DNA from 2 places in the Roseateles sp. P5_E8 genome. Region 2 is predicted to be linked to the other one. Evidence: predicted binding sites of a transcription regulator. Region 2 holds the regulator's gene; the other holds the start of a gene.
The links. The regulator sigma-54, encoded in region 2, starts transcription at its own class of promoters, with help from an activator protein. The targets are predictions, from matches to a motif close to TGGCANGNAANCTGCTTT.
Positions count from the first base shown of each region.

Region 1 (4,623 bases), on a different contig from region 2:
GCCCGCCATGTCGCCCTTGAGCACGCGCACCAGCGCCCGCACGCCGGCCGCCTCCTGCGTCTGCGGATGGGCGTCGCCATAGAGCCGCAGGCGCAGGCGGTGGATGCGCTCGACGATCTCCAGCGCCTCGTCGAAGCGGCCGTTCTTGGCGGCCAGCAGCGCGCGCAGCCGCCAGTCGCTGGCGCGGTCGCGGGCCAGGCTGTCGGCGGGCAGGCTGGCCAGGAACTCGCGGTAGAAGGCATCGGCCTCGGGCCAGCGGCGCAGGCCGATCAGCGAGCGCACCTGCTCCTGGCGCGCCAGCCAGCGCGCATGGCTGGCGGCGCCGGCGCCGGCCCGCTGCAGCATGTCGTCGGAGCGCTGGGCGTTCTCCAGCGCGGCGGCGTACTGGCGCGACGCGACCTGGGCCTGCGCCAGGCGGTAGCTCCAGCGTGCGCCCAAAGCTTCCGTGATCTGACCGGACCGCCACAGCGCCAGGTTGGCCTGGCCGATCTGCACGGCCTCGGGCGCGCGGCCCTGGCGCACGAGGGCGTAAGTCAGCATGCCCTGGGAGCCGTCGTACCAGCCGTAGGCGTCCTGCACTGCGGGGTCGCGCGCGCTTTTGTTCATGTCCTTGGACGCACGACGCGCATCCTCCACGCCCTTCTGCGACAGGCGCACGGCCTCGCGCAGCGTGGCGGTGGCCTCGGCCAGCCGGCCGCTCCAGCGCTCAATCTCGGAGCGCACCTGCAACCGGTCCACCTGCAGCCGCAGCGCTGCGGCGGGGTCGCTGTCGCCCATGGATTCCAGCGCCTGTTTGCTGAGGCTCTGGGCGCGTGACCAGGCGCGGTCGAGCATGGCGCGGTCCTTGGCCTGGGACAGCGCATAGACCTGGCGCAGCGCCGCGCTCGCGCGCAGCGGCAGGCTCAGCGTCGTATCGCTGGCATAGGCATCGGCAGTCGTCAGGGCCTTGCCCGAACTGCCCCAGACGAACTCGGCGCTCAGGTACTGGCGCACCCACAGCTCGCCGCCCGGCTGGCCGCGGCTGAGCTGGGCCAGTTCGGCCAGCAGCTCCACCCAGCGCCCGCGCTGCTCCAGGGACTGCGCCGCCCTGACCTGCTGCTGCAGCAAGTCCAGCCGCGCCGCCGGCTCGACGGGCAACGCTTCAGCCAGCAGCGCCTGCGCCTCGGCAGCCGGCATCAACGCGGTGGGCGAATCGCCCGCGTCCTCCTCGTCGACCTGGGCCAGAGCGGTCGTTGCCGCGAGCAGTCCGGCCATCAGCCACATCAGCTTGCGCATGGGCGCCTCCAGTCCCTATAGCTTGCGGGCCGGCAACTGCGCCAGCAACAGCACCGAGGCCATCAGCCACATCGGCGCGGTCAGTGCCGTGGCGGCGGCCAGCAGGCCGAATCCGGCGGGCATGGCCACCGTGGCGCCGTTCACCGTCAGCATGCGCAGGCCCAGGGCCTGGCCGTGGCGCTCGGGCGGCGTGGCGCGGTGCAGCATCGACAGGATCATGGGTTGCACCGAACCGAGCGCCATGCCCAGCAGCGCCGAGCCGCAGACCAGGCCGGCGGTGCCGGGCAGCCAGGCGTAGGCGACGAAGGTCAGCATCGCCACCACCATGGCACCGCGCAAGGCCTTGGCCTCGTCGATGTCATCGGCAAAGCGCACGATGGCCAGGCGCACCAGCGTGGCCGCCACCGCGAAGCTGCCCAGCACCAGACCGATGCTGGACGCCGACAAGCCGCGCGCATGGCCCACCACGGGCACGACGAAGCTGTGCGCGTCCCAGCCGGCCGACAGCGCCAGGTTGACGAGCAGCAGGCGGCGGTAGGCCGGCAGGCGGAACAGGTCCCAGGCCGCCGGCTCGCGAAAGCTCTTGGTGAAGACCTTGGGCGGGTTGCGCGGCACCTTGCGCGCCAGCACCCAGGCCAGCACGGGCAGCAACGCTGCAAAGCCGAAGGCCGCCGTCATTCCGATGTGGTCGATGAGCAGGCCCGCAATGATGGGCGAGAGGGCGTTGGACATGGCCGGCCCGAGCGCCATCCAGCTGAAGATGCGCTTGAGGTCGCCCGGCTGCTCGGCCATCAGCCCGGCCTCGCGCTGCATGGCCACCGCCGCCACGGCCACGGCGCCACCGCAGAGCAGGCAGCCGGTGGCGATGGCCCAGAGCTGCTGCACGCCCAGCGCCAGCAGCGCGCCCGCGCCTGCCAGCAGCACGCCGACCCCGACCGGGCGGTGAAAACCGTGGCGGTCCGCCAGCCGGCCGGCCCACAGCGACAGCGCGATGGGCGCCACGGCAAAGAGGCTGAGCAGCAGGCCGACCGAGGCCTCGCCATAGCCCTGGTTCAGCACCCACAGGCTGGCCGTGACGCGCGTGGTGGCCATGCAGGCATGCACGCAGATCATGGTGGCGATCAGCCACACGAAGGCGTGGCGCAGGTGGCGCGGTGGGGAGTCGGCGGGCATCAGGAGGGCGCCGCAGGCGGTGCCTGCGAAAGCGTCCCAGTATCCCCGGGGGCCTCATGCAACCTGTCGACCCTTTTTACAGATGAGCAATCAGAAATCACCGCATTCGCCCCAAACGACTGTCAGAGCTGGTGATTTCTCGCCGGCATGAAATTCGCTACTTCCCATGCTATCTGTCCCGAGCCGTCTGGAAACCCTCATGAAAACCAAGAACACCCTCGCCGTCCTGTCGCTGGCCGCCGCTGCGCTGCTGGCCTCCACCGCAGCCCTGGCCCTGCCCACCGCCGTGGCGACCTGGAACTTCAACGGCACGCTGACCGCCAGCGAAGCCGGCGCCCCGGCGCTGACGGCGATCGACCCGCTGGGCACCAATGCCTTTGTGACCGACACGGTGTTCGGCGTCAGCCAGACCGTCTACCAGTTCAACGGCAACCGCACGCCGGTCAACGAGCAGGCCGGCCTGTCGGTCAGCACGACCGGCCTGCTGACCGTGCCCAATGCCTACACGGTCGACATCGTCTTCAAGTTCAACGCCGACAACGGCACCTGGAAGAGCATCCTGAACACGTCCAACCGCAGCAGCGACAACGCCTTCTACGTGGAGCCGGGCAACAAGCTGCAGGTCTACCCCATCGGCGACGGCCCGGACACCTTCACCTTCGGCGACTACCACCGCATCTCGCTGACCAACAACGGTGCCGGCCACGTCACGACCTACTTCGACGGCGCCTTCCAGTTCGACCTGCTGACCACGGTGATGGACTTCAGCACCTACGGCATCGCCAATCCCGACAACCTGCTGACCTTCTTCGCCGACAACGTGCAGGYCGGCGGCCAAGGTGAATTCGCCAGTGGCAGCGTCGCGCTGATCCGCCTGTACGACGGCGAACTGTCCGACGACGACGTGGGCGGCCTGCCCACCGGCCGCCTGCCCGAGCCGGGCACGCTGCTGCTCACCGGCCTGACGCTGGCCGCGCTGGGCGTTTCGCGTCGCCGCAAGCAGTAAGCACCACGGGCGGCATCGCTGCTGTCGTCAGCGATGCCCCGAGTTGAGAGTTGCACAGAGGCCCGTATATGCGGGCCTCTGTGCTTTTCGTCGCTCAATGACAGGCCGTGCCGGTCGCTAGCCAGGTTGCTTCACAGCTTTGGCCAAGATGATCGAGATGCTTTGCACTCGCCCGTTGAACAAGCCAACATAGATTTGGATCCCACTGGGGTCCGCTCGACATTGGACAAAGCTCGCCACCGTCTGTCCGTGAGGGAGCCGGCGTGCGGACGTGGCGCACAGCGTGAACACATGGCTCGCCAGACTCAGATCGAACGGCTTGAACTCCCGCAACCTGGGTTCGCGCTGCGCGGCAGACCCGAAGTTCAACCAGAGGCCGCAGCGCACTTCCGGATTGCGCACCTGGTCGGACCAATCGGGCAGGAAGCCCAACGAATCCTCATACAAGTCATTCAGGCGCTGCCTCTGTTCTGCGCTGCGGCCCTCCAGTTTGACGAGTTCGAGCATCTCGCCGAGCCAAGGCCCGAAATGCCGAATGACGGCTTGCTTGTCGCAGAGATTGATGTCGCGCGCGCTTTGGATGAGGCGCAGCATTGCCAGCTGCCGCCTGGCGCCCTCGGCCAGCCCGGGCTCATCGATGGGTGCCCGCAGGATGCCTTCCCAAAGCTCTGCACTGCCGTCCCCGACAAAAGCCGGCCTCGCGGTCTCGGCTCTTGAAACAGCGGCGGCGCAAAACATTGCGACGCAACAGAAGCACCAGAGAACTCGGTGCCGCATCGCGTCAAGCTGAATCGTCGTCGGCAGCCGCAGCAAGCTGCAACAACTGCGCGGCCGCATCGTCCGGCAGTGCCTCCACACCCTTGAGCTTGCGCGTCATGGCGCGGGTGCGCACCTCGGCGGCGTCCAGCGTCTTGCCGGCCTCATCGAGCTTGTTCTTCACCTTGGTCAGCACGTCGCCGAACTTGCCGAACTCGGTCTTGACGGCACCCAGCACCTCCCAGACCTCGGCCGAGCGCTTCTCCAGCGCCAGCGTGCGAAAGCCCATCTGCAGGCTGGTCAGCGTCGCCAGCAGTGTGGTGGGGCCGCACAGCATGACCTTGTGCTCGCGCTGCAGGCTCTCCATCAGGCCGGGTCGGCGCAGCGCCTCGGCGTACAAGCCTTCGGTGGGC
Region 1 covers NZ_JBGCUM010000004.1:11,669-16,291, forward strand. The annotation lists gene ACXRVZ_RS03395 (CHAT domain-containing protein) at 1-1,275, opposite strand, end outside; gene ACXRVZ_RS03400 (MFS transporter) at 1,291-2,448, opposite strand; gene ACXRVZ_RS03405 (PEP-CTERM sorting domain-containing protein) at 2,648-3,454, shown strand; gene ACXRVZ_RS03410 (hypothetical protein) at 3,572-4,267, opposite strand; gene ACXRVZ_RS03415 (DNA recombination protein RmuC) at 4,236-4,623, opposite strand, start outside.
Region 1: a site for sigma-54 is predicted at 2,592-2,609, ahead of ACXRVZ_RS03405 (PEP-CTERM sorting domain-containing protein). Genes of this name have one in related genera too.

Region 2 (4,623 bases):
CCTCCTCGCTGCGCTGACCGCCACTGCCGCCCTCGCAGAGAAGGGCGACCGCCTGAAGCCGATGGTCTTTACGCAGGACAAGCGGGGCATCGTAGACGGCGTCAACCAGCGCACAGAGCTGGAAGGCAACGTCATCATCACCCAAGGAAGCCTGATGCTGCGCGCCGAGAAGGTGGACGTGCGCGAAACTCGCGATGGCTACGTTCAGGCCTATGCGAGCGGCACCGCCGGCAAGCCGGTCAGCTTTCGCCAGGCGCGCGACGTCCCTGGCGAAGCCATCGAGGGTGTGGCCGATCAGCTCGAATACGACACCCGCACCGAGAACGTGCGCTTCATCGGCAACGCCAATGTGCGCAGCATGCGCGGCGCGGCGATTGCCAACGAGGTGACGGGCGCCGTCATCGTCTACAACAGCCGCACCGAGGTCTTCACGCTGGAAGGCGGCAGCGCCTCGCCCAACTCGAACGGCCGCACGCGCATCGTCATGATGCCGCGCCCGCAGCCGGCCGAGGACGCCGCCTCGGCGCCGCCGGCAGCCTTGCCACTGAAGCCGTCGACGACGCTGCAGCCAGGCAAGCCTTCGTGATGGGCGACGCGTCCGTCACGCTTGAATCCCCGGCCGCCGGCGTCCAGCCAACGGCCTGCGGCAGCCGCCTCGAAGCCGAGGGTCTGGCCAAGACCTATGGCGTGCGCAAGGTCGTCAAGAACGTCCATGTGCGAGTCGACTGCGGCGAGGTGGTCGGCCTGCTCGGCCCCAATGGCGCCGGCAAGACGACCAGCTTCTACATGATCGTCGGCCTCGTCCGCTCGGACGCCGGCATCATCCGCATCGACGGCGCCGAGGTGCAGCGCCTGCCCATCCACTCACGCGCCCGCCTGGGCCTGAGCTATCTGCCGCAGGAAGCGTCCATCTTCCGCAAGCTCACCGTCGCGCAGAACATCCGCGCCGTGCTGGAGCTGCAGCAGGACGCCAAGGGCCGGTCCCTGGGCAAGGCGCGCATCGACGAGCTGCTCAACGGCCTGCTGCACGACCTCTCCATCGACGGCCTGCGCGACAGCCCGGCGCCGGCCCTGTCGGGCGGCGAGCGCCGCCGCGTCGAGATCGCCCGCGCCCTGGCCACGCAACCGCGCTTCATCCTGCTGGACGAGCCCTTTGCCGGCGTCGACCCCATCGCCGTGCTGGAGATCCAGCGCATCATCGGTTTCCTGAAGAGCCGCGGCATCGGCGTGCTGATCACGGACCACAACGTCCGCGAGACGCTGGGCATCTGCGACCGCGCCTACATCATCAGCGAGGGCGCCGTGCTCGCCGAAGGCACGCCCGACGAGATCGTGGCCAACGCCGACGTGCGCAAGGTCTATCTCGGCGAAAACTTCCGCATGTAGAGATGGACAACCCCTCGCCCATCCTCGCGTCGCTGAACGCGAGCGCGTCTGGTCGGTCCCCCGAGGGGACGGCGATGCTTGCCGCATTGAGCGGCAAGCACATCGCCAGCGCGGGCCGGCTTGGGAGCGGCCCGGCGCTCGGCCCGCAAGGAACTCTGGGATGAAGCAGACCCTCCAGGTCCGCCTCAGTCAGCATCTCGCGCTGACGCCCCAGCTGCAGCAATCCATCCGGCTGCTGCAGCTGTCGACGCTGGAGCTGAACCAGGAAGTCGAGCAGATGCTGGCCACCAACCCGCTGCTGGACACCGAGGAGGAGTTCACCGTCAGCGCCCCCGAGCTGGCCTCGAACGCGCCGGCCGAGAGCGGCACCGAGGCTTCGGCCGGCGAGTCGGAAAGCGGCGACGCCCCCGAGCTGACCGCCGAGGAATTCGGCGGTACCGAGCGCGAGGACTGGGAGAACGGCACCGAGCGCGACGACTTCGACGGCATCCGCGAGCTGCCCAGCAACAGCTCCGGCGCCAGCGGCGACGACGACGGCGAGCGCGAGAGCCAGGAGTTCGCCGAAGCCACGCTGGCCGAGCATCTCACCCAGCAACTCGCCGGCCACCACCTCTCCCCCGAGGACCGCGCCGCGCTGCAGATCCTCATCGAGTCGCTCAACGAGGATGGTTATCTCGAAGACACGCTCGACGAGATCGCCGCCTCCCTGGCCGAGGACGAAGAGACGCGCGAGGAACTGCTGGACCACCTGCGCATCGCCCTGCGCCTGCTGCAAAGCCTGGACCCGGCCGGCATTGCCGCGCGCGACCTGTCCGAATGCCTGGTGCTGCAATTGCGCGCCTGCCCCAAGTGCCCCGCCCAGGTCGTCGCCATCCTGATCTGCAAGGGTCATTTGGAGCTGCTGGCCCGCCGCGACATGCGCCGCCTGATGGCCGAAACCGGCGCGGACGAACACATCCTGCGCGAGGCGCAGGGGCTCATCACCCGGCTCGAACCCAAGCCCGGCCGCCGCTTTGCGCGTGGCGCCGCTGCAGCCATCGTCCCCGACGTCATCGTGCGCAAGGTGGGCCGCGAATTCCGCGTCATGCTCAACCCCGAGGTGGCGCCCAAGCTGCGCATCAACGAGCTCTACGCCAACGCGCTGCGCGCCACGCGCGGCGGCATCAGCAACTCGCCGCTGGGCGGGCAGCTACAGGAGGCGCGCTGGTTCATCAAGAACATCCAGCAGCGCTTCGACACCATCCTGCGCGTCAGCCAGGCCATCGTCGAGCGCCAGCGCGGCTTCTTCACGCACGGCGAGCTGGCCATGAAGCCGCTGGTGCTGCGCGAGATCGCCGACGAACTGGGCCTGCACGAATCCACCATCTCGCGCGTGACGACGGCCAAGTACATGGCCACCAGCTGGGGCACCTTCGAGCTGAAGTATTTCTTCGGCTCGGGGCTGTCGACGGAAGCCGGCGGCGAGGCGTCCAGCACGGCGGTGCGCGCGCTCATCAAGCAGTTCGTCGCGGCCGAGGACATCAAGAAGCCGCTGTCCGACAGCGCGCTCGCGGCGATGCTGGAAGAGCAAGGCATCCAGTGCGCGCGGCGCACGGTGGCCAAATACCGCGAAGGAATGAAGATCGCGCCGGCGAATTTGAGGAAGGCGCTGTAGGCACTCTCATGCGATTCAGCCAAACCCTCGCCTTGCTGGTGTTCTGCATGCTGAGCAGTCAGACGAACGCTCACCAGGACAGGATTCTCTCGCTGGCTTCTGACGGCAGCATTCCGGAACTTCCGTCGCAGTACACGTTGACGCGCTTGAAGATGGAGTTCGCGGACAAAGAGTCCGGCAGGCCGACGAAAGTGACCTTCATCTCCGGCGGGAAGCAGACCGTCATTGAACGCTGTGTGCTCCAAACCCTGCCCGCAGACTCATGGAAGACGGTCTCGCTATCGGGCTCTTGGTATCACGAGCGGAGCACGCTGCCCCACTACGTCTCGATTCGGTTCAAGACGCCGGCTCAGTCACCGAGGCTGCCAGCGCCCGTTGGCATTTCATTTCTGTTCAGCCTGGAAGATGCGCGGCTTCTCCAGATTGAAGCCACCACCGCGACGTCGAACGAAAACGAGGTGCAGTCGCGAGCCATCGACCTCAAAGGCGGCTGCCCCCTCCCTGGTGCTGCACGTGGCAGCATCTCCAAGCTGAATTGACACCCGTAGCCCGGCCTCAATCCTTGGATGGCCCCGTCTCCGGCGCCAGCGGCTCGAACACGAAGCGCATGCCGCGCGCATAGCTTTCCGGCTTCGTGCCGCCGTGGCGCTCGCCGTCGATGATGCGGTTCTGGAACACCAGGCCGGGATGCTTCAACTCGGGCAGCAGGGCCTGATAGCGCTTGATGCCGGCCAGGTAGGCGGGCCACTCCCACTCGGCGCCGGTCACATAGAGACGTGCCTTGATGGGCTTGCCCGTTGCGGCATAGGCCTTGGCGAGGCCAATGAGCCAGTCGTTGTCGACGTTCACCGCCGGGCTGGCCGCGACATAGCCCTCGAACAGCGTCGGCCGCGTGTACATCGCGTACAGCGTGAACAGACCGCCGAGCGAGCTGCCGGCCAGCATGCGGTGGGCCGGGTCGCCGCGGTAGTCGCGCTCCACCAGCGGGATGATGTCGCGCTCCAGCGTGGCCAGGAACTTGTCGGCGTGGCCGGAGTCGCCCGGCTGCGGGAGCTTTACCGGCGACAAGTCGCCGATGCGCAGCTGGCCGTAGTCGAGGTTCTGGCCCGCATAGCCCAGGCCCACGATGATGAACTCGGGCACGACGCGATCAGCGACCTTGCTGTTGTAGGCGTTGATGTGGGTCGTGAAGTCCCAGTAGGCGTCGGTGACGTAGAGCACTGGGTAGCGCCGCGCGGGCTCCTTGGCGAAGGACGCGGGCAGGTGGATGTGCAGCTGGTAGCTCCGGCCATCCGCCGTCGGCGGCAGCACACGCAGCTGCGTGTTCGGGACGACATGCGGCGGATAGCCGGGCGCCGGGTCCGCCAGCACTTGCGGCGCGCTGGACAGGAGGGCCAGCGCGAGGGCGAACTGCTTCACGTCAGTCTTTCGACTTCCCCGTCTCCGGCGCCAGCGGCTCGAACACAAAGCGCATGCCGCGCGTGTAGCTCTCGGCCTTGGTGCCCCCATGCCGCTCGCCATCGATGGTGCGGTTTTGATAGACCAGCTCGGGGTGCTTCAACTCCGGCAGCAGCGCCTGGTAG
Region 2 covers NZ_JBGCUM010000079.1:4,190-8,812, reverse strand. The annotation lists gene lptA (lipopolysaccharide transport periplasmic protein LptA) at 1-586, shown strand, start outside; gene lptB (LPS export ABC transporter ATP-binding protein) at 586-1,386, shown strand; gene ACXRVZ_RS25605 (RNA polymerase factor sigma-54) at 1,547-3,040, shown strand; gene ACXRVZ_RS25600 (hypothetical protein) at 3,049-3,579, shown strand; gene ACXRVZ_RS25595 (alpha/beta hydrolase) at 3,596-4,459, opposite strand; gene ACXRVZ_RS25590 (alpha/beta hydrolase) at 4,461-4,623, opposite strand, start outside.